Regions from separate parts of the Arthrobacter sp. zg-Y916 genome, predicted to be linked through region 2. Evidence: predicted binding sites of a transcription regulator. Region 2 holds the regulator's gene; each other region holds the start of a gene.

Evidence for each region. Region 2 encodes LexA, which represses DNA repair genes until DNA is damaged. Its sites were predicted from a motif close to TCGAACANNTGTTCGA; they were not measured.
Region 1: a site for LexA is predicted at 1,429-1,444, ahead of LOC59_RS07030 (shikimate dehydrogenase). Genes of this name have one in related genera too.
Region 3: a site for LexA is predicted at 3,422-3,437, ahead of LOC59_RS08390 (DUF6504 family protein). Genes of this name have one in related genera too.

What each region holds. Positions count from the first base shown of each region.
Region 1 covers NZ_JAJJOD010000003.1:1-6,961, forward strand. The annotation lists gene LOC59_RS07025 (MFS transporter) at 88-1,398, opposite strand; gene LOC59_RS07030 (shikimate dehydrogenase) at 1,580-2,452, shown strand; gene LOC59_RS07035 (bifunctional sugar phosphate isomerase/epimerase/4-hydroxyphenylpyruvate dioxygenase family protein) at 2,473-4,308, shown strand; gene LOC59_RS07040 (IclR family transcriptional regulator domain-containing protein) at 4,392-5,168, shown strand; gene glsA (glutaminase A) at 5,295-6,251, opposite strand; gene gadC (putative glutamine/gamma-aminobutyrate antiporter GadC) at 6,248-6,961, opposite strand, start outside.
Region 2 covers NZ_JAJJOD010000005.1:38,022-44,982, reverse strand. The annotation lists gene hflX (GTPase HflX) at 1-145, shown strand, start outside; gene LOC59_RS09730 (ATP-dependent DNA helicase) at 138-2,189, shown strand; gene lexA (transcriptional repressor LexA) at 2,263-2,949, opposite strand; gene LOC59_RS09720 (LysM peptidoglycan-binding domain-containing protein) at 3,337-3,705, shown strand; gene LOC59_RS09715 (histidinol-phosphate transaminase) at 3,793-4,893, shown strand; gene hisB (imidazoleglycerol-phosphate dehydratase HisB) at 4,999-5,616, shown strand; gene hisH (imidazole glycerol phosphate synthase subunit HisH) at 5,613-6,251, shown strand; gene LOC59_RS09700 (hypothetical protein) at 6,255-6,410, shown strand; gene priA (bifunctional 1-(5-phosphoribosyl)-5-((5-phosphoribosylamino)methylideneamino)imidazole-4-carboxamide isomerase/phosphoribosylanthranilate isomerase PriA) at 6,438-6,961, shown strand, end outside.
Region 3 covers NZ_JAJJOD010000004.1:4,738-11,698, reverse strand. The annotation lists gene LOC59_RS08400 (MDR family MFS transporter) at 1-1,422, shown strand, start outside; gene LOC59_RS08395 (MDR family MFS transporter) at 1,752-3,347, shown strand; gene LOC59_RS08390 (DUF6504 family protein) at 3,489-3,800, shown strand; gene LOC59_RS08385 (DNA polymerase III subunit alpha) at 3,813-6,961, shown strand, end outside.

The DNA of each region.
Region 1 (6,961 bases), on a different contig from region 2:
CCGGCGGGGGGGGGCCCCGGCCTCAAAAAAAAACCGCCCCGCCCGCCCACCGCTGGCGGGGGGGCCCGCCCGTTTCTGGTGGATGACTCAGCGCTTGCCGAGCTCCGCCGTCGGGGTCCGGAAGGACTCCTTTGCGGTCAGGGCTGAAATGGTGGCGATCAGGCAGATAGCTGCGGTGAACCAGCTGATCACGACCCAGCCGCCGGGCTGCAGGCCGCCCAGGGCAGCCACGATGGACGGCGCGAAGCCGGCCATGAGGAAGCCGAGCTGGGTGCCGATGGCCAGGCCGGAGAAGCGGACCTTGGCGCTGAACATTTCAGCGTAGAAGGACGGCCAGACCGCGTTCGCAGCGGCGTAACCGCAGCCGAAGACCACCACGGAGAGGGTGAACTGCAGCAGCGAGTTACCGGATTCCATGGAGAGCAGGTAGAACGGCATCACGATCGCGCTGGACAGGGCGCCGTAGATGAACACCGGTTTCCGGCCGAAGCGGTCCGCCGCCATGCCGAACAGCGGCTGGGTGAACAATGCGGCGATGTTGCCTGCGACGACCAGCCACAGCGTGATGGTGGCGTCAACATTGCCCACCTCGGTGCCGTACTTGATGGCCAGGGTGCCGTAGACAGTGGAGACTGCGGCGATGAAGGCGCAGCAGATAACGCGCAGCACGTCGCGCCAGTGGTGCTTCAGCAGGTCGCCGACGGGAAGCTTGGAAATCTCGTTGTTGGCCTTGGCTTCCTGGAAGGTCGGCGTCTCGTGCAGGGTGCGGCGGATAAAGAACGTCACAATCACGACGACGGCGCTGAGCCAGAACGGGATGCGCCAGCCGATGCTGTACTTGATGTCGTCCGGCAGTGCCATGACCGGGATGAAGACCATGGCAGCGAGGATCTGGCCGCCCTGGGTGCCGGTGAGGGTCCAGGAGGTGAAGAACGCACGGCGGCCGTCAGGCGCGTGCTCCAGGGTCATGGAGCTGGCGCCGGCCTGCTCTCCGGCAGCAGAGAGGCCCTGGGCCAGGCGGCAGAGGACCAGGAGCGTGGGCGCCCACCAGCCGATGGTGCTGAAGCTCGGCAGGCAGCCGATGAGGAACGTAGAGGCACCCATGAGGATCAGGGTGAACATCAGGATTTTCTGGCGGCCGACACGGTCGCCGAAATGGCCCAGGATGACCGCGCCGACGGGACGGGCGATATAGGCGAAACCGAAGGTGGCGAGCGACATGATGCTCGCCTGTGCATCCGCGTCCGGGAAGAAGACGTGCGGGAAGATCAGCGATGCCGCAGTGCCAAAGATGAAGAAGTCGTAGTACTCGACCGCGCTGCCCATGAAGCTTGCCGCGGCGGCCTTCTTCGGGGTCTTTGCGGTGGCTGAAGCGGTCTGTGCGGGCACAGCGCTCATGGGGCCTCCAGGTAGTGATGTGTGCGTAAAACGCACGATTGTTTTACATGCGAACACCACAAGTTATACCGGCGGGTAGTGAGACGCAAGCCATATGTGCGCTGTACGCACAATTGTGCAAAATGTGAACAGCCGGTACCGTTGGCGTTGCCCGGCGTACGGGCGCCGAAGGGAGAACCACTTGAGCACCATCACTGAATCCCTGCTCGTCGGATTGATTGGCGACGGGATCACCGCATCGCTGACTCCGCCCATGCATGAACGGGAAGCAGCAGCGTGCGGGCTTCACTATCTGTACCGGCCGGTGGATCTCGCCGTGAACGGCCGTTCCGCCGCCGACGTCGGAGACCTTTTGCGCTACGGGCGGGATCTCGGCTTCAACGCATTTAACATTACGCACCCGTGCAAGCAGCTGGTCCTGGAGCACCTGGACGAGGTTTCCGAGGACGCCGCCCGGCTGGGAGCAGTGAACACTGTCCTGATCCAGGACGGACGGTTCATCGGCCACAACACGGATTACTCCGGGTTTGCCACCGCCCTGGCCCAGGGACTGCCGGATGCTGCACTGGATGCAGTGGTACAGCTGGGAGCCGGAGGCGCCGGTGCTGCAGTTGCCTACGCCCTGCTGAAGGCCGGAACGCGGGAACTGACCCTGATCGACCTGGATCCGGAGCGGACGCGTGAACGCGCCGCAGCCCTTGCCGCTCTCTTCCCTGATGCGGTTGTCCGCCCGGGGAGCCGTGAAGATCTTGGGCCGGCCCTGTCCTCGGCAGACGGATTCGTGCAGGCAACACCTGTGGGAATGCACTCGCATCCCGGCCTGCCGCTGGACCCGGAACTGCTCCGTCCGGAGAGCTGGGTGGCGGACGTGATCTACCGTCCCGTCCGCACACAGCTGGTTGACGCGGCTGAGGCCCGCGGCTGCAGGGTGCTCGACGGCGGGCACATGGCGGTGGGGCAGGCTGTGGATGCCTTCCGGCTCATCTCCGGAGTAGAACCTGACGCTGCCCGCATGCGGGCCCACTTCCTGGAACTGGTCAACAGCGGCCGCTGAGCCGCCTTCGAAAGGACTCCATGCGCACCTCTATTGCCACGGTCTGCCTCAGCGGCACCCTGGAAGACAAACTGCGCGCCTGCGCGGCAGCCGGTTTCGACGGCGTGGAGATCTTCGAACAGGACCTGGTGGTGAGCCCCTCCAGCCCTGAGCAGATCCGCAGCCTGGCCGCCGGCCTGGGACTGACGCTGGACCTCTACCAGCCCTTCAGGGACTTCGAAGGGGTGACCGAGGACCTGCTGGCGGAGAACCTCCGCCGCGCCGAAGCCAAGTTCCGGCTGATGAACCGGATGGGAATCGACACCATGCTGGTCTGCAGCAACGTGGCCACGGCCACTGTCGATGACGACGCCGTTGCCGCGGCCCAGCTGCGGCGCATGGGCGAGGTGGCCGCGCGTTACGGGATCCGCCTGGCGTATGAGGCCCTGGCCTGGGGACGGTTCGTCAGCGACTTTGAGCATGCCTGGCGCATCGTCGAAATGGCAGACCACCCCAACGTGGGCACGTGCCTGGACAGTTTCCACATCCTTTCCCGCAGGTGGGATCCGGAAGCAATCGAAAAGATCCCCGCTGAGAAGATTTTCTTTGTGCAGCTGGCGGATGCGCCCGAACTTTCCATGGACGTGCTGTCCTGGAGCCGCCATTACCGGGTATTCCCGGGAGAAGGCGCGTTCGACCTCGTGCGGTTCATGGGCCATCTGGTCCGGAGCGGGTATGACGGACCGGTTTCGCTGGAGATCTTCAACGACGTCTTCCGGCAGGCCGCCGAAGAACGGACGGCCGTCGACGCCATGCGTTCCCTGATCAGGCTGGCCGAGCGGACCTCGATCCACCTGCAGGAGGAAGGCAACGGACTCGGCACCATGGAGCTGGCCACGCTCCCTGGCGTGGGCGAACCGCTCGGATTCAATTTCGCCGAGGTGAAGGCAGGCGACCCGGAGCATATCCGGACACTGCTCTACCAGCTCGGATTTACCAGCCTGGGACAGCACCGCACCAAGCAGGTGGAACTCTGGGCCCAAAACGGCGTCCGGATGATCATCAACAGCCAGCAGGCCGACGGAATGTCCCCGGGCATCTCCGCGGTGGGGCTGGATGTTCCTGACGCACCTGCCGCGGCATCACGCGCGCTGCAGCTCAAAGCGACCCCTGTGACCCGCCGCAGCCAGGCGAACGAGGAAGTGCTCCAAGTCGTCGCCGCGCCGGACGGCACCGAAATCTTCCTGTGCCAGGCTGAGCCCGCGGGCCCGGGCTGGATGAGCGAGTTCGGCGGCGGCACCACCGTTCCGGCTCCCGGCAGCATCACCGCGATTGACCACGTCAACCTCTCCCAGCCCTGGCAGCACTTCGACGAAGCCGTGCTGTTCTACGAATCAACCCTTGCCCTCTCTCCCCGTCCCAGTGTGGAGGTGCCCAGCCCCATGGGCCTGGTTCGGAGCCAGGTGATGCACAGCTCAGACGGGGCTGTCCGGATCGCACTGAACATTGCACCGCTGGTGTTCGACGGTGCCGGCGACGGTTCCGGGTATCCGCAGCACGTGGCGTTCGCCTGCAGCGACCTCGTCAGCGTCGCCCGCACCGCCGTCGCCCGCGGCCTGGAGTTCCTCCCGGTTCCGGAGAACTACTACGAAGACCTGGAAGCCCGTTTCGGGCTGGACCAGGCGTTCCTGGCAACGCTCAGGGAGCTGAACCTGCTGTACGACCGGGACGCCGACGGCGAGTTCCTGCATTTCTATACCGCCACGATCGGCAACGTGTTCTTCGAAGTCGTGGAACGCCGGACCGGCTATGAAGGATACGGCGCGCCGAACGCACCCGTCCGGCTTGCGGCACAATATCAGGGGTCCCGCGCCTGACCTGCAGGGATGCCCGCCCTTAGCCTGCTCGTCGGGTAGGATCGTGCTCGGCGCCCGGAGCGGGGGCAGGAGGGCAGGGGGACGTGGTGCGCAGCAGTCAGGCCTGGTACGTAAAGTCGGTCGAGAAGACCTTTGCCGTCCTTGGTGCCTTCACGGCAGAGTCTCCCCGGCTGAGCGTGAGCGAGGTTGCGGCCGCTGCCGACCTGAGCCGTGCCGCGGCACGGCGGTTCCTGCTCACGCTGGCAGACCTTGGCTACCTGTCCGGGGACGGCGCACGCTATCAGCTGGCTCCGCGTTCATTGAACATCGGCTCTGCTTTCCTTTCGAGCCTCACTCTCCCGGCCCTTGCGGAACCGCACCTGAAAACCCTCTCGGCGGATCTGCAGGAGACGGCGTCGATCTGCATCCTTGACGGAGAACACATCGTCTACGTTGCCCGGATCACATCCCCGCGGCTGGTCAGCGTTGCGGTGCATGTGGGTACGCGGTTTCCGGCATGGGCGACTTCCATGGGCCGGGTGCTCCTCGCCGCCCTTGAGCCTGAAGACATGGAGTCCCGGCTGGACCGGTCCGACCTGCGTCCCTACACGCCCAACACACTGTGGGACCGGGCGGCGCTGCTGGATGAAATCGACGGCGTGCGCCAACGCGGCTGGTCCGTTGTTCTTGAAGAGTATGAGGAAGGCCTGAGCGGAGTGGCAGTTCCCATCCATCAGGGGAACGCAGTCGTGGCCGCCGCGAATGTCTCCCTGCACCACCGGAACCCCACGGGCCCGGCCCTGAGCGAGACGGTGCTGCCCCGGCTGAGGGACGCTGCTGCTGCCATCTCCGCGGACTACGGAATCCGGGTTACGGGCTAGCCCCGGCGGCCAGGGTACCGGCCATGTTCCGCGCTTCCGCGCTTCCGCGCCGGGCAGCGAACTGCGGCGGAGGCCCGTTCGCCAACCTCCACCGCAGTCCGGTCTCATCCGGATTCGCCTGTCCCTTTACGCTGAGGCGTAATCCGAGGCGCTGTACAGGTTCAGGTTCAGGGCCGAGGCAATCTGCGCCACGGCCTTGCGTGCGCGCACGCTGTTGCCTGCGGCGTCCAGGGGCGGGGAGAACGCCGCGATGGCCAGGACCCCGGGCATGACCGCGAGGACACCTCCGCCCACGCCCGATTTACCCGGCAGGCCCACCCGGTAGGCCCAGTCGCCGGAGGCGGTGTAAAGCCCTTCCATGGTCATCTCCGCCAGCATGGGCGGAACAATATCCGGGTGGGAGATGGCAGCCTTCTTCGTGACGGGGTTGGTACCGCGGGCGGCGATGGTCGCCCCCATGGTGGCCAGATCAACCGCGGTCACCAGGGTGGAGCACTGACGCGTGTACACGTCACAGGCTTCCATCGGATCCGAGTACATCGTCCCGCCCGAGTAGAGCAGCCACGCGATGGCACGGTTATGGAAGTTGGTGGACTGCTCCGAGTTATTCACGGCATCGCTCATCTTGATCTCCCGGCCCGCGAACGCAGACTGGGTGGCCAGGATCTTCTGCCAGCGCTCTTCTGCGCTTCCGGCCGGGATGAGTGACACCGTGGACATGGCTCCGGCGTTGACCAGCGGCGAGAGGGGTTTGTCTCCATGGAGGGCTACGGCGATTACCGAGTTGAACGGTTCTCCGGTGGGGTCCGCACCCACCTTGTCGTGGAACTGGGGCAGTCCCACTTCATCCATGGCCCGGGCCATGGAAAAAACTTTGGAAATTGACTCCAGGGCGAACTCGAAGTTTGAGTCGCCGGTTTCGAACACCTCGCCGTCGACGGTCACTACGCTGATGCCGAACAGGGCAGGATTCACCGAGGCGAGATAGGGAATGTAGCTGGCATTCTCTCCGCCCTGGTCCGGCCTGAAGTCACGGTGGGCAGCGTTTACGGCAGCCTGGACCGCTGAGCTGTCGACTTTCATACCGCTGTACTCCCGCCTGCTGCCGGGCCGGGCCGCGGCCGGTGCGCCCTGGTGCGCCCTCCCTGCTCCGTTCCCCGGGACCCCGCACCGGCTGCCGAAGGCTTTCCGGAATGCTTCCCGGCTGTTGTGCCGGGACTTGCGCCGGCTGCGGCTCCGCCTTCTGTGGTGGCGTCAAAAGACTGCTCCCACTTTTCGGACAGCTCGGCGGTGGCAGTCGAGGATTCGTTGACTGTCCCCGGATGCTTGTGTTCCAGCTGCCAGGTGAAAGGCACAAACTCCGTCTGCGGATCCTTCCAGTGCGGCTTCCGGAACGCGTAAATGACCATGGGAAGGATGATCAGCAGCACCGCGCCGCCAACGAGGATGCCCACGTAGGTTTCCGGGGATCCCACGGAGATCTGGTCTGGCGGAATAAAGCTGAAGACGAATGCCATCAGCGATCCCAGGAACCCGACGCCGCCAATCAGCCACATCCCAATGTCGCCGCCGGGCACCCGGTAGGGGCGGGGCCGGTTCGGCTGGCTGTAGCGCAGGTAGATGGCGGCAGCGAACATCAGCAGGTACATGACCAGGTACAGGATCACGGTCAGCTGGCTCAGGATCTGGTAAGCCGCCTGAACCGACGGCAGGACCACGTAGACAACACCCAGGGCCGTGACCATAAACGCCTGGAAGAGCAGGATGTGGGTTCCCATGCCGTGCTTGTTTGT
Region 2 (6,961 bases):
CCAGCGCGGCGACGTCGTCTCCCGGCTGCACAGCCAGGACGCGGAAATCCTCTCGCTCGACCACGAGGAAGGCGGAACACGCCTGCGGGTCAAGGTCCGTGATTCCCTGGCGCCTGAGTTGGAGCCGTTCACCCTCCATGCCTAAGAAGGACGCAGCCGCGGAGGTCCTGGAACTCCTGGACACCGCGGTGGACGCAATGGGTGGCCAGAACCGCGCGGGACAGCACGATATGGCACGCCAGGTGGCGGAGTCGATCGAGACCGGAAAGCACCTGCTGGTGCAGGCCGGGACCGGAACCGGCAAGTCCCTGGCCTACTTGGTTCCGCTCATCCACCACGCCCTCGAGAGCACCAAGCCTGCCTTGGTTTCGACTGCCACCCTGGCGCTCCAGGCGCAGATCGTGGGACGGGACCTTCCCCGGCTGCTGGCTGCCCTGGCACCGAAGCTGCCGCGGGAAGTCGACGTCGCACTGCTGAAAGGGCGCAGCAACTATGTCTGCGTCCACAAGACAGGCGGCGGGTTCCCGGAAGACGACGATCCGGGTGCCCTCTTCAGCCTCGGCGATGACCACGGCGTAGCCCACCCGGCTCCTGCCGCAGGACCCACCTCCGCCCTGGGCAGGGAAGTGGTCCGGCTGCGGGAATGGGCGGAAGAGACGGAAACCGGGGACCGCGACGAGCTGCTCCCCGGCGTGACCGACCGCGCCTGGCGGCAGGTTTCGGTGACGTCAATGGAATGCCTCGGCGCCCAGCGGTGCCCGGTGGCGGAGCAGTGCTTCAGCGAACGCGCCAGGGCTAAGGCCGCCGTCGCCGACCTGGTCATCACTAACCACGCCATGCTCGCGATCAGCGCCTTTGAGGGCCTCGCAGTGCTGCCGGACTACGACGTCGTTGTCATCGATGAGGCCCATGAACTGCAGGACCGGGTGACGGGAGCGGTGACCGGCCAGCTCTCCGGCACCCTCATCAGCGCCGCGGTGACAGCCGCCCGCAAGCACACCTCCGCTTCGGTGGAGGAGCTGGCAGCAGCCGGACGCGCGTTCGATGCCTCCATGGAAGGCGTTCCGGCCGGCCTGCTGCCGTCGGGCCTGAACGGCGAGCAGGAACTCGCCGTCGGACGGGTCCGGGAAGCGTGCCGTGTGGCGCTCTCCGATTCCAAGCCTGAGGGCGGAGACGCCGGGGACGGCGGGCGCCAGATGGCCCGCTCTCGCCTGATGGGTGTGCTGGAAGTGTGTGAACGTCTGGTGTCCGCTCCGGACGCCGGTGAAGTCGTATGGGCGTCCCGGCCGAGCACCTTCTCTCCGGGGGAGGGTTATTCGCCTCCCGACGACGACGCGCCCGCCACGCTGAATGTCGCTCCGCTGTCCGTTGCCGGCCGGCTGCGCGACGGGCTGTTCGACGGCCATACCGTCATCCTGACGTCAGCCACCCTGGCGATTGGTTCCGAGTTCGGGCCGGTGGCAGGCGGACTGGGGCTCGTGGGCGCAGCGGCACCCCAATGGACCGGATCCGACGTCGGCAGTCCCTTTGACTACCCGCGGCAAGGCGTCCTGTACGTTGCCAAGGACCTGCCCAAGCCCGACCGCGGCACGTCCGCCGCGCAGCTGGAAGAACTGGAAGCGCTGCTCAAGGCCTCCGGCGGAGGGGCGCTTGGGCTGTTCTCCTCCCGGCGCGCCGCAGAAGAAGCCGCTGCTGCCCTGCGGCCCAAGGTCGGTTTTCCGATCCTGTGCCAGGGGGAATCGTCCATGTCTGGTCTGGTCAAGCAGTTCGCTGAGGAGGACGCCACCTGCCTGTTCGGCACCATGTCCCTGTGGCAGGGAGTCGACGTTCCGGGTGGCTCGTGCCGCCTGGTCGTGATCGACCGCATCCCGTTCCCGCGTCCCGATGACCCGCTGATGACGGCACGTACCCGTGCCGTGGCCAAAGCAGGCGGCAACGGCTTCATGACGGTCTCGGCGACGCACGCAGCCGTTCGCCTCGCGCAGGGCGCCGGGCGCCTGATCCGTGCAGCAGGGGACCGCGGCATGGTCGCCGTCCTGGATTCACGGCTGGCCACTGCCCGCTACGGCGGGTTCCTGCGTGCCGCACTGCCGCCGTTCTGGAGCACCACTGACCGTACCGTGGCGCTTGGCATCCTGGAACGGCTGCGCGCGGCCCAGGCAGGGGAGAACATGGGCGTGAAGTCCTGACGGGCCTTGCACAAGAACAAAGCCCGCCCTTCGCTGGAAGACAGCGAAGGGCGGGCTTTTCCGTGCGGAATGCCTAGAGGGAACGCATCACCGAGACGACCTTGCCCATGATGGTGGCGTGGTCTCCCATGATCGGTTCGTAGCGCGTGTTCTGCGGAAGCAGCCAAGTGTGGCCGTTGCGCTGGCGGAATGTCTTGACGGTGGCTTCATCGTCCAGCAGCGCGGCGACGATGTCGCCGTTCTCGGCCGTCTGCTGGCGGCGGACCACTACCCAGTCGCCGTCACAGATGGCTGCGTCCACCATGGAGTCTCCGGATACGCGCAGCATGAACAGCTCGCCGTGCCCCACCAGCTGCCGGGGCAGCGGGATCATTTCTTCCACGACCTGGTCCGCGAGGATGGGACCGCCGGCGGCGATCCTGCCGACCAGCGGCACCATTGCCGTGTCCACCGCCGTCGTCAGTTCCGTGACGTTGGATGCCGTTCGCGCATCGGCTGCGGGCGCTGACGCATCGCCTGCGGCGGAAACCGTGCCCCGCTCGGTGTGCATGAGCAGGGGCACAAGGATCTCCATGGCCCGGGGCCGTTTGGGATCACGGCGGATGTAGCCCATCTTTTCCAGCTGGCTGAGCTGGTGCGTGACGCTCGAAAGGCTGGCCAGGCCAACCGTGTCACCGATCTCGCGCATGGAGGGCGGATAGCCGTTGGTGCTGACGGACGCCTGGATCGTTTCGAGGATTTTCGTCTGCCGGGGAGTCAGGGACCGGGGCCGCGGGGCATCGGCGGCGGCCGCGGCAGCGCTCCTGCCTTCGGAGTTGTTCCTACGGGGCACTTCGGCTTCCCTTCGAGTGTTCCGGCGAACCGGAGGGCGGCAATGTCGGCAATGTCAGTGGCGGGTGGTTGCCTGAGTCCGAACGATAAACAAGTGACGCCGCCGGTATCCACGCTAGGGGAGCGGAGGGTCATTTTCAAACATTTGTTCGAGTGAGTCTCGACATCGTTCGTAGATAGATGCTAGAAAAGGAACAGAACGAATCGAATACATGTTCGATTCAAGGTCGCCAACTGTTCGAACCCAGTTTCGAACCAGCCCGGTCCGGTGCAGCAGCACCGGTACGGGCAGGCTCCGCTCCGGAAAGGTTTTGCCATGACAGTCCAGCTCTCGGCAGCACGCACCGCCCACCAGCCAGTGGAACAGCAAGCCCCCGCCCCGCTTCGCCTGACGCGCCGGGGCCGCCTGCTCCTCATTGGCGCCCCGATCATGTTCGGCGGTGCCGCCCTGCTGACGTTCGCCGGGTTCTTCACGGCACCCGCACTGGCCGCAGGCGGCGGCGGAGAACTGACCCGTACCCAGCAGGTGAGCGTCAGTACGGGTGACACCCTCTGGGGCCTGGCTGCCGAATATGCGCCGGAGCAGGATCCACGGACCGTCGTGGCCGACATTATGGAGCTGAACAACCTCTCTGACGCAACGGTTCCCGCAGGGGCCCAGCTCTACATTCCGGTCGCCGGCTAACTGCGTTCCGAGTCGTCCTGGCACCGGGACCCGTCACCGGGCTACACAGATTCTGCTCCCCGGCAGCGTGCGCCTTAAGCTGTACTGGTGACTGAACAGCTGGAAAAACTGAACCGCCTTCCCCTGCGCGACGATCTCCGCGGGCTGACGCCCTACGGTGCGCCGCAGTTGGATGTCCCCATCCTGCTGAACGTCAACGAAAATACCCACGGCCTGCCGCAGGAGGTGCAGGACGCGATCACTGCGTCTGTCCAGCGGGCCGTCTCGGGGCTGAACCGCTACCCGGACCGTGAATTCACCGAATTGCGCACCCGCCTCGCCGGCTATCTGGGCCACGGACTGGGCATTGAGAACATCTGGGCGGGCAACGGATCAAACGAGGTACTGCAGCAGATCCTGCAGGCCTTCGGTGGTCCCGGACGCACGGCGATGAGCTTTCCGCCCACTTATTCCATGTATCCGCTGCTCGCCAGCGGCACGGGAACCCGCTACGTCACCGGCGACAGAGCAGCGGACTTTACCCTCTCCGCCGAATCCGCCGCGGAACAGGTCCGTGCAGCAGCACCGAACATCGTCTTCCTCTGCACCCCGAACAATCCCACCGGCACCGCCCTTGGGCTGGACGTGGTCGAGGCCGTCTACGAGGCCGGCACCGCAAGCGACGCGATCGTGATCGTGGACGAGGCGTATGCAGAGTTCTCCCACGCCGGCACCCCCAGCGCCCTTGAACTGCTTCCCGGCCGGGAACGCCTGATTGTCTCCCGGACCATGAGCAAGGCATTCGCCCTGGCCGGCGCACGGCTGGGGTATCTGGCGGCTGCCCCCGAGGTCACGGATGCGCTGAGGCTCGTCCGGCTTCCCTACCATCTCTCGGCCGTCACACAGGCCACGGCCAACGCAGCGCTGGCCCACGCCGATGCACTGCTGGCCAACGTTGAGGACATCAAAGTCCAGCGTGACCGGATTGTCGCAGAGCTGACCGAACTCGGCCTGCAGCCTGCCGCATCAGACGCCAACTTCGTCTTCTTCGGGGGAGTGGAAGACCCGAAGCGGATCTGGCAGGGACTCCTCGAAGCGGGCGTCCTGATCCGCGACGTCGGCATTCCCGGACATCTTCGCGTGACGGCCGGCACCGAAGCGGAAACGACGGCTTTCCTGACCAGGCTGCGGGAGCTGCTCGGCGCCTAAAGCGCCGTCGTTGCGGCGGCAGGCAGCCGCTGCTCCCGGCGAGGTAACCCCCTCCGGGAAACACTAGACTGGTAACCAGACCTCACTTCTTCCAAAGGAACTTTCATGACCGTGGAGACCGCCACCGGCCGCACCGCCCGCCTCGAGCGGACCACCAGCGAATCATCCGTGCTCGTAGAACTGGATCTGGACGGCACCGGCCGTTCTGACATCAGTACGTCGGTTCCGTTCTACGACCACATGCTCACCGCGCTGGCGAAGCACTCGCTGGTCGATCTCACGGTCAAGGCCACGGGCGACACCCACATCGATGTCCACCACACCGTGGAAGATGTGGCCATCAGCATCGGCGAGGCGCTGAAGACCGCCCTGGGGAACAAGGCGGGCATCCGCCGCTTCGGTGAAGCCACCGTCCCCCTGGACGAAGCGATCGCCAACGCCGTCGTGGACATTTCCGGCCGCCCGTACCTGGTGCACTCCGGCGAACCGGCCGGCCAGGAATACCACCTGATCGGCGGGCACTTCACAGGTTCCCTGACCCGCCACGTCTTCGAAGCGATCACCCTGCACGCGCAGATCTGCCTGCACATGAACGTTCTGGGCGGGCGCGACCCGCACCACATCGTCGAAGCGCAGTTCAAGGCCTTCGCCCGTGCACTGCGCGCTGCCGTTGAGCCGGATCCGCGTGTCGAGGGCATTCCCTCCACGAAGGGGGCGCTGTGAGCGGGCCCAACGTCACGGTCCTGGACTACGGGTCCGGGAATATCCACTCGGCAGTGCGCGCCCTGGAACGGGTTGGCGCCAATGTCACGCTGAGCGCGAAGTCCTCCGACGTGCTGGAGGCGGACGGCCTGCTTGTGCCCGGTGTCGGAGCTTTCGCCTCGGTGATGCAGGGTCTCAAGGACGTGGATGCGCTCCGGATGATCGGCCGCCGGGTGGCCGGCGGACGCCCGGTCCTGGGCATCTGCGTTGGATTGCAGGTCTTCTTCGAGGAAGGCGTGGAACACGGCGTGCGCACCCAGGGCATGGGCGAGTGGCCCGGCACTGTTGAGCGCCTGGCCGCCGACGTCGTGCCTCACATGGGCTGGAACACCGTGGAAGCCCCGGCGGGATCCAAGCTGTTCGCCGGGATCGAGGATGAGCGCTTCTATTTCGTGCACAGCTACGGCGTGCAGAAGTGGGACTTCGACGTTACCCAGCCGGCGATGCAGCCGCCTCTGGTGACCTGGGCAGATCATGGTGGACCCTTCGTGGCAGCCGTGGAGAACGGGCCGCTCAGCGCGACCCAGTTCCACCCGGAGAAGTCCGGGGACGCCGGCGCCGCCCTGCTCGAAAACTGGCTGAAGGGCCTGGGGTAGGCCATGTGGAGTGTTGTCCTCATGGGCCTCGCCGGCTTGCTGATCGGTGGAGCAATCTCCTTCCGGCGTCAGGGTCTTCCCCGGTTCGTCAGCATCAGCTTCTGGGTCCTGGCAGGGATGTCCCTGCTCGGTGCCTACCTCCTCACCTACGGCCTCTAGGCCGGAACCGTTACTGAAAGCAGAACCATGCCGCTCATCGAAACACCCATTCTCGAACTCCTCCCTGCCGTCGACGTGGCTGACGGCCAGGCCGTACGCCTGGTCCAGGGCGAGGCCGGCAGCGAGACCAGCTACGGCGACCCGCTCGACGCCGCCATGGCCTGGCAGAACGACGGCGCCGAGTGGGTGCATCTGGTTGACCTGGACGCAGCTTTCGGCCGCGGGAGCAACCTGCCGCTGCTCAAGCGCGTCGTCGAGCAGCTCGACATCAAGGTGGAGCTGTCCGGCGGCATCCGCGATGACGCCTCGCTGGAAAAGGCACTTGAACTTGGTGCGCGCCGCGTAAACCTGGGCACTGCTGCCCTGGAAAACCCGGAATGGACCGCAAGCGCCATCGCCCGCTACGGCGAGGCGATCGCCGTCGGCCTTGATGTCCGCGGCACCACGCTGGCTGCCCGCGGCTGGACCAAGGACGGCGGGGATCTCTGGGAAGTCCTCGCCCGCCTGGAAGACGCCGGCTGCCCGCGTTATGTCGTTACCGACGTCACCAA
Region 3 (6,961 bases), on a different contig from region 2:
CCCACGATCGTGGGCGACCTGCAGGGACTGGACCATCTGTCCTGGGTCATCACCGCCTACCTGCTGACGTCCACCATCGGGCTGCCCATCTACGGCAAGCTCGGTGACCTGCTAGGACGCAAGAACATCTTTATCTTCGCGATCATCGTCTTCCTGCTGGGATCAGCGCTTTCGGGCCAGGCCCACAGCATGGGCGAGCTGATTGCCTACCGGGCGCTGCAGGGTGTGGGCGGCGGCGGGCTGATCATCGGTGCGCAGGCGATCATCGGGGACATCGTTTCGGCACGCGACCGCGGCAAGTACATGGGACTGATCGGCGCTGCATTTGGAGTCGCCTCGGTCAGCGGACCACTGCTGGGGGGATACCTGACCCAATACTGGTCCTGGCGCTGGGTGTTCTACATCAACCTGCCGCTCGGAGCGATTGCCCTGGCGCTGATCATCACCTCCCTCCACCTGCCCAAGCGCAGCGCCGCCGGAATAAAGCTGGACTATCCCGGTGCCATCCTGCTCGCCTTCGCCAGTGCTGCACTGGTGGGCATTACCAGCTGGGGCGGAACCACGTACGCCTGGACGTCCCCGACCATCCTTGGCCTGGGCGCGGCAGCCCTCATTGCTATTGCCGTGTTCATCCCGGTGGAGCTGCGGGCTGCCGAGCCGATCCTTCCCCTGCGGCTGTTCAGGATCCGCAACTTCGTGGTGTGCACGCTGGTGGGGCTCGCCGTCGGGCTGGCGATGTTCGGCAGCATCTCCTACCTGCCTACCTTCCTCCAGATGGTCAACGGAGCCAGCGCCACTGACTCGGGGCTGATGATGCTGCCGATGACTGCCGGCCTGCTGCTCAGTTCCATCGGGACCGGCCAGCTCATCTCCCGCACCGGACACTACAAGAGCTATCCGGTCCTGGGATCGCTGGTGATGATCCTGGGGCTGCTGCTGCTCTCACGCATCTCCGCGGAAACGCCGTACTGGTTCACTGCCCTGGGCATGTTCGTACTCGGCCTGGGAATTGGCGCGCTGATGCAGAACCTGGTGCTGATTGTGCAGAACAGTGTTCCGCCCCGGAACATGGGCACAGGGGTCTCCTCCGCGAACTACTTCCGGCAAATCGGCGGAACGCTGGGAATCGCCATCTACGGCTCCGTGTTTATCTCCCGGCTCAACGATGAGGTGGCCAACGCCCCTGATGCCGTGCGCGGGGTGACCAGCAGGGGAGTGAACTCCATCAGCCCCGAGCAGCTGAAGGCGCTGCCGGCCCCGGCACGGGACTTCATCGCCGATGCCTTTGCAACCGCCCTGCCGCCGATCTTCCTGCTCGGAATCCCCGCACTGGGAGCGGCGTTCGTGCTGACACTTTTTATCCGGCAGATTCCCCTGGCCACAGAGGCAAACGTGCAGCTCGGCGGGGAGGCAAAACGCTGATGGTCCGCCCCGGTGCACACCCGGCAGTCCCGGCCCGCGACGGCGGCACTGAAGTTTCCGGCGTACACGGGCACCCCAGGCACGCGGCCCAGGTCCCTGCCGGCTCCCCGGCTGTTCCGCTGCGGACCGACCGGGCAGGGAGGCCCAGGAAACCCCGGCACCGTAAAACGCCGGAGGAACGGCAGGCAGCCGCCCGGGAGGGTGCCATCCGGGCAGGCTTAACAGGCTCGGCAGGCCGAACACCCTGGATAGAGCCCCGCTCGGCGGCAAGCCCGGGGGCACGTCCTGCGGGAGGGCGTGACTCCGGCCAGGAGGCACCCGGATCGGCAATGTCCGCAGCTCCCGGCCGGGAGACAGGGCCCGGTGCACCCGGATCGGGAACCCCCGGGGAAGCACCCGGGGAACCGGCCGGCGAAGGCGCGCGGCGGGGCCGGATACTGGTTTTCACCGGCCTTGTCCTCTCGGTCCTGCTCGCAGCACTGGACCAGACCATCGTAGCCACGGCCCTGCCGACCATCGTGGGGGACCTGAACGGGCTGGAGCACCTGTCCTGGGTAGTTACCGCCTACATCCTGGCCGCGACGATCGGACTGCCCATCTACGGCAAGCTCGGTGACTTGTTCGGCCGCAAGAACATCTTCATCTTCGCGATTGCCGTGTTCCTGCTGGGGTCGGTGCTTTCGGGCCTGTCGCAGAGCATGGGCCAGCTGATCGCCTTCCGGGCCCTGCAGGGCATTGGCGGCGGCGGGCTGATGATTGGGGCGCAGGCGATCATCGGGGACCTGGTCTCCCCGCGGGAACGCGGACGGTACATGGGCCTGATCGGTGCCGCGTTCGGGCTGGCCTCAGTCGGCGGGCCGCTGCTGGGCGGCTGGATCACCGATTCCTGGTCCTGGCGGTGGGTCTTCTACATCAACGTGCCCATCGGCGCGGTGGCGCTCGCCGTGGTCATCACCTCCCTGCACCTGCCGCGGCACAGCGGGGTGCGGCCGCGCCTGGACTACCTGGGAGCGGCGCTGCTGGCGGCGGCTTCAACCGCGCTGATCCTGGTGACCAGCTGGGGCGGGACAACCTATGAATGGTCCAGCCCGCAGATCCTGGGCCTCTCCGCTGCTGCCCTGCTGGCCGGGGGCGCCTTCGTGTGGGCGGAATCCCGGGCCTCGGAACCGATCCTGCCTCTGGGCCTGTTCCGGATGCGGAACTTCCTGGTGCCGGTGCTGGCGGGTATCGCCGTCGGAATTGCCATGTTCTCCACCATTTCCTACCTGCCTACTTTCCTGCAGATGGTGGGCGGGGCCAGTGCCACGCAGTCCGGCCTCATGATGCTGCCGATGATGGGAGGGCTGCTGCTGACCTCCATTGGTACCGGCCAGCTGATTTCGCGCACCGGCCGGTACAAGATCTACCCCGTTGCGGGGTGCGCCGTGGTGATCTGCGGGCTGCTGCTGCTTTCCCGCATTTCGGCCGAGACCCCCTACTGGTTCACGGCCGTGGGGATGGCGGTCCTGGGCATGGGAATCGGGGCGCTGCTGCAGAACCTCGTCCTGGTTGTGCAGAACAGCGTGCCGCCGCGGACCATGGGAACGGCGATCTCCTCAGCCAACTACTTCCGCCAGATCGGCGCGTCCTTCGGCATTGCAGCGTTCGGGTCCATCTTCGTGAGCCAGCTGACGGACCAGCTGTCCGGCGCCCCCGCCGGGTCCGCGGACGCCATTCCCGGAGGGAGCATCAACTCGCTGACACCGGCCCTGCTGCAGAGCCTGCCGCCGCAGGCCCAGGAAGTGATCGCTTCAGCCTTCGGGCAGGCCATGCCGCCGATTTTCCTGCTCAGCGTGCCCATCGTGGCCGCCGGCGGAGTGCTGTGCCTGTTCATTGAGGAGATACCGCTTTCGACGCAGTCCCGGGTTGAGGCGGCGTCGGAGTGAACCGGGCGCAGGACTCCCACCAGGTTCCTAGGCACCGCCGTGCCCATTGTCAGACTGGAGCCGTACACTGGAGTTCGAATATATGTTCGAATGTTTTCAGTCAGGTATTTTAGCCTGGCCTAGGCACGTGGAGGGGCAGCCGTGGGACTTTTCAGCGAAGCAATAGAGGTGGTTTGCTCCCCGGCGGGCATCCCGCTGCGGCTTACCTGGCAGGGGAGGACCTACAAGGTCGCAGCCAATCCGGTGCGCTGGTATGAGCGCCGCAGCTGGTGGGAGGAAGAACCCCGGGCAGAACGCGGACACGGGGCCGGGCTGGTGGACTCGGAGATCTGGCGGGTGCAGGCACGCCTGAACCCCCGCTCCGTACTGCGCACCCTGGATATTTCCAGGCAGACTGCCTCCAGCACCTGGCGGCTGATCCGGATCCATGACGCCCTGCGGGAAAGTGCCTAGCGTCCTGCTGCCATGAGCTTCACCCATCTCCACGCCGCCACCGCGTTCAGCGCCCACTACGGCACGTCCTGGCCGGATGAACTGGCCCGGGCCGCCGCAGCCGACGGCGCTGACGCGCTGGCCTGCACCGACAGGGACGGCCTGTACGGCACGGTCAAACACCTGCGCGCCTGCATGGATGCCGGAATCGACCCGGTCGTCGGGGTGGACCTCGCCATCCTGGACAGTGAAGGCAAAGATGCCGCCGTCACCGGGAGGGTGGTGATCCTGGCCCACGGGCACAACCGCGGCGCCGGATACCATGCGCTGTGCCGGCTGATCTCCGATGCACATGCAGGCACGTCGCCTTCCCGCGGCAGGGCCGGCAGGCCGGCCGGGATCACACTGGAACAGCTTGCCTCCCGGTCAGCCGGGAAGGACGGGGAACCGCTGCTCACTGTCCTGGTGGGCCCCTATTCCGACGTCGGACGTGCCATGCGCAGCCGCAGCTACGCCGTCGCGCGCACTCTCTTTCGCCGCTGGCTGGCGGTTGTGCCGCGTGCTGCGCTCGCCGTGGAGGTGGTCACCCACCTCAGCGCCCCGGGGGTAAACCTCAGCCTGGCCCACGCAGTACGGTTGCTCCGGCTCTCCGATGAGATGAACATTCCCGCAGTGCTGACCAACGCAGTGCGCTATGTGGATGAAGACGGAGCAGCTACCGCAGACGTGCTCGACGCCGCCCGTGCCCTGACCTCCATGGGGCAGCTGGCAGACCTGCAGCCCAACGGCCAGGGCTGGCTGAAGTCCGGGAAACAGATGGCCGCGCTCGCAGCGGAAATCAGCCACGAAGCCGGTTACGGGCGTTCCGGTGCGGCGAAACTGCTCGCCGCCACGGAGGCGCTCGCCGATTCCTGCCGCATCGACCCGGCGTCGGACATGGGATGGAAGCAGCCGGTGGTGCCGGAGGCCTCGGTCATCGGGATCGATACCGAACCGGGCCTTGAGCTGCGCGGACGCTGCGAAGCCGGCATCGGCAGGCGCTTCGGGCATCTGGATTCCACCGCGGAAGCGGCCATGCGCAACCGGCTCGAACACGAGCTGGGCATTATCGAACGGCTAGGTTTCGCGTCCTACTTCCTGACCGTCGCCGAAGTCTCCACGATGATTCGGGAAATGGGGGTGCGGGCAGCAGCCCGTGGTTCCGGAGCCTCCTCCCTGGTGAACTACCTGCTCGGGGTCAGCCACGTGAACCCGCTGGCCCACGACCTCATCTTCGAACGGTTCCTCTCCCGGGACCGCTCCACGCTGCCGGACATCGACATTGACGTGGAAAGCGCCGAACGGCACAACGTCTACCACCGCATCTTCGAACGCTTCGGCGCGCAGCGGGTGACCCTGATGAGCATGCAGAACGGATACCGGGCACGCGGGGCGGTGCGCGATGCCGGCATGGCCCTGGGCCTTCCCGAAGAGGAGGTCGGCGCCGTCGCGAAGGCTCTGTGGCGCTTCTCGGCCAGCCACTTCCGTGAGGCGCTCGCAGAGAAACCCGAACTGCGGGACGTTGCCGAGGCAGTCCAGCAGAACCGCCAGTTGGATCTGCTGGTGGACCTCACGGAGCGGCTGGACCGGCTGCCCCGGCACATCTCCATGCATCCGTGCGGGGTCATCCTGGGAGATACATCCCTGCTGGACCGCACCCCCGTGCAGCCCAGCGGCCTGGGCCTTCCCATGTCCCAGTTCGACAAGCACGACATGGATCCGATGGGTATGCTCAAGCTCGACGTGCTGGGCGTCCGCATGCAGTCGGCCATGGCGTTCGCGCTGAAGGAGATCATCCGGATCCACCCGGGCAGGGAGGAAGTGGCAGCTGCGGGCGCGCACCCGCCTGCTGCGGACGGAAGCCTTCCGGCCTGGATAGCCGACAACGGGCGGATCGACCTGGATGCCGTGCCGCTGGATGACGAACCCACCTATGACCTGATCTGCAGCACGCACACACTGGGCTGCTTCCAGATCGAGTCCCCGGGCCAGCGCGAACTGGTGGGAAAAATGGCGCCGCGCGAATTCAACGACCTGATCATCGACATTTCACTCTTCCGGCCCGGTCCCATGAAATCGGACATGGTCCGTCCGTTCCTGGAACACCGCCACGGCTGGTCACCGGAGGAATACCCGCATGAATCGCTGCGCCCGGTGCTGGCCGAAACCCACGGAGTGACAGTTTTCCACGAACAGGTCCTGCGGACCTTCGACGTGTTCACCGGCTGCGGACTGGCCAAGGCAGACGAACTGCGCCGGCTGCTGGGAAATCCCGACGCCGAAACGGGGGTGGAGGACTTCTTCCGCCGGGCTGCGGAGAAACGCGGCTACGACGCGGAGACCATCGACAAGGTCTGGGAAACGCTGAAGGCCTTCGGCAGCTTCGGATTCTGCAAAGCCCACGGTGCTGCCTTCGCGGTTCCCACCTACCAGTCCGCCTGGCTCAAGACCCATCACCCCGAAGCCTTCCTCGCCGGCATTTTCGAACATGATCCCGGAATGTATCCCCGGCGGCTGCTGGTTGCCGAAGCCCGGAGGATGGGCATTCCGATCCTGCCGCTGGACATCAACCGCAGCGGAGAACAGTACCGCGTGGAACGGGTACCGGCCGTGCCCGCGGGCCCGGGCCGGAAGGGCCAGCCGGAACGCCTGGGCATCCGGCTGAGCTTCGCGGGAATCTACGGACTCTCGGCCGCTGAAGTCCGCAGGATCGCCGCCGGGCAGCCGTTCGACTCTCTGGCGGACCTGCGGGCCCGCGCCAAATTGTCCAGGCCGTCACTCCAGCGCCTGGCCCAGCTGGGTGCCTTCGATTCGCTCACCCGCGAGACCGGGTCCCGCGGCAGCCGGGCGGACCTGCTGCAGCATCTTGCTGAGACCACCGGGAAATCCGGGTCCCGGAAATACGATCCCATTCCCGGCCAGCTGTCCCTGCCGCTGGGGGACACGGAACTGGCCAACCTGGTTCCCCGGCTGCCTGAACCAACACTGCCTGAACGGGTCCGCACCGAACTGGACCTGCTCGCCGTCGACGTCAGCGCCCATCTGGTGGACAGCTATGAACCGCTGCTGGCAGCCCTGGGCGTGACCAAAGCCGAATCGCTGCTGCAGCTGCGCAACGGCACGGAGGTGCTGGTGGCCGGCAT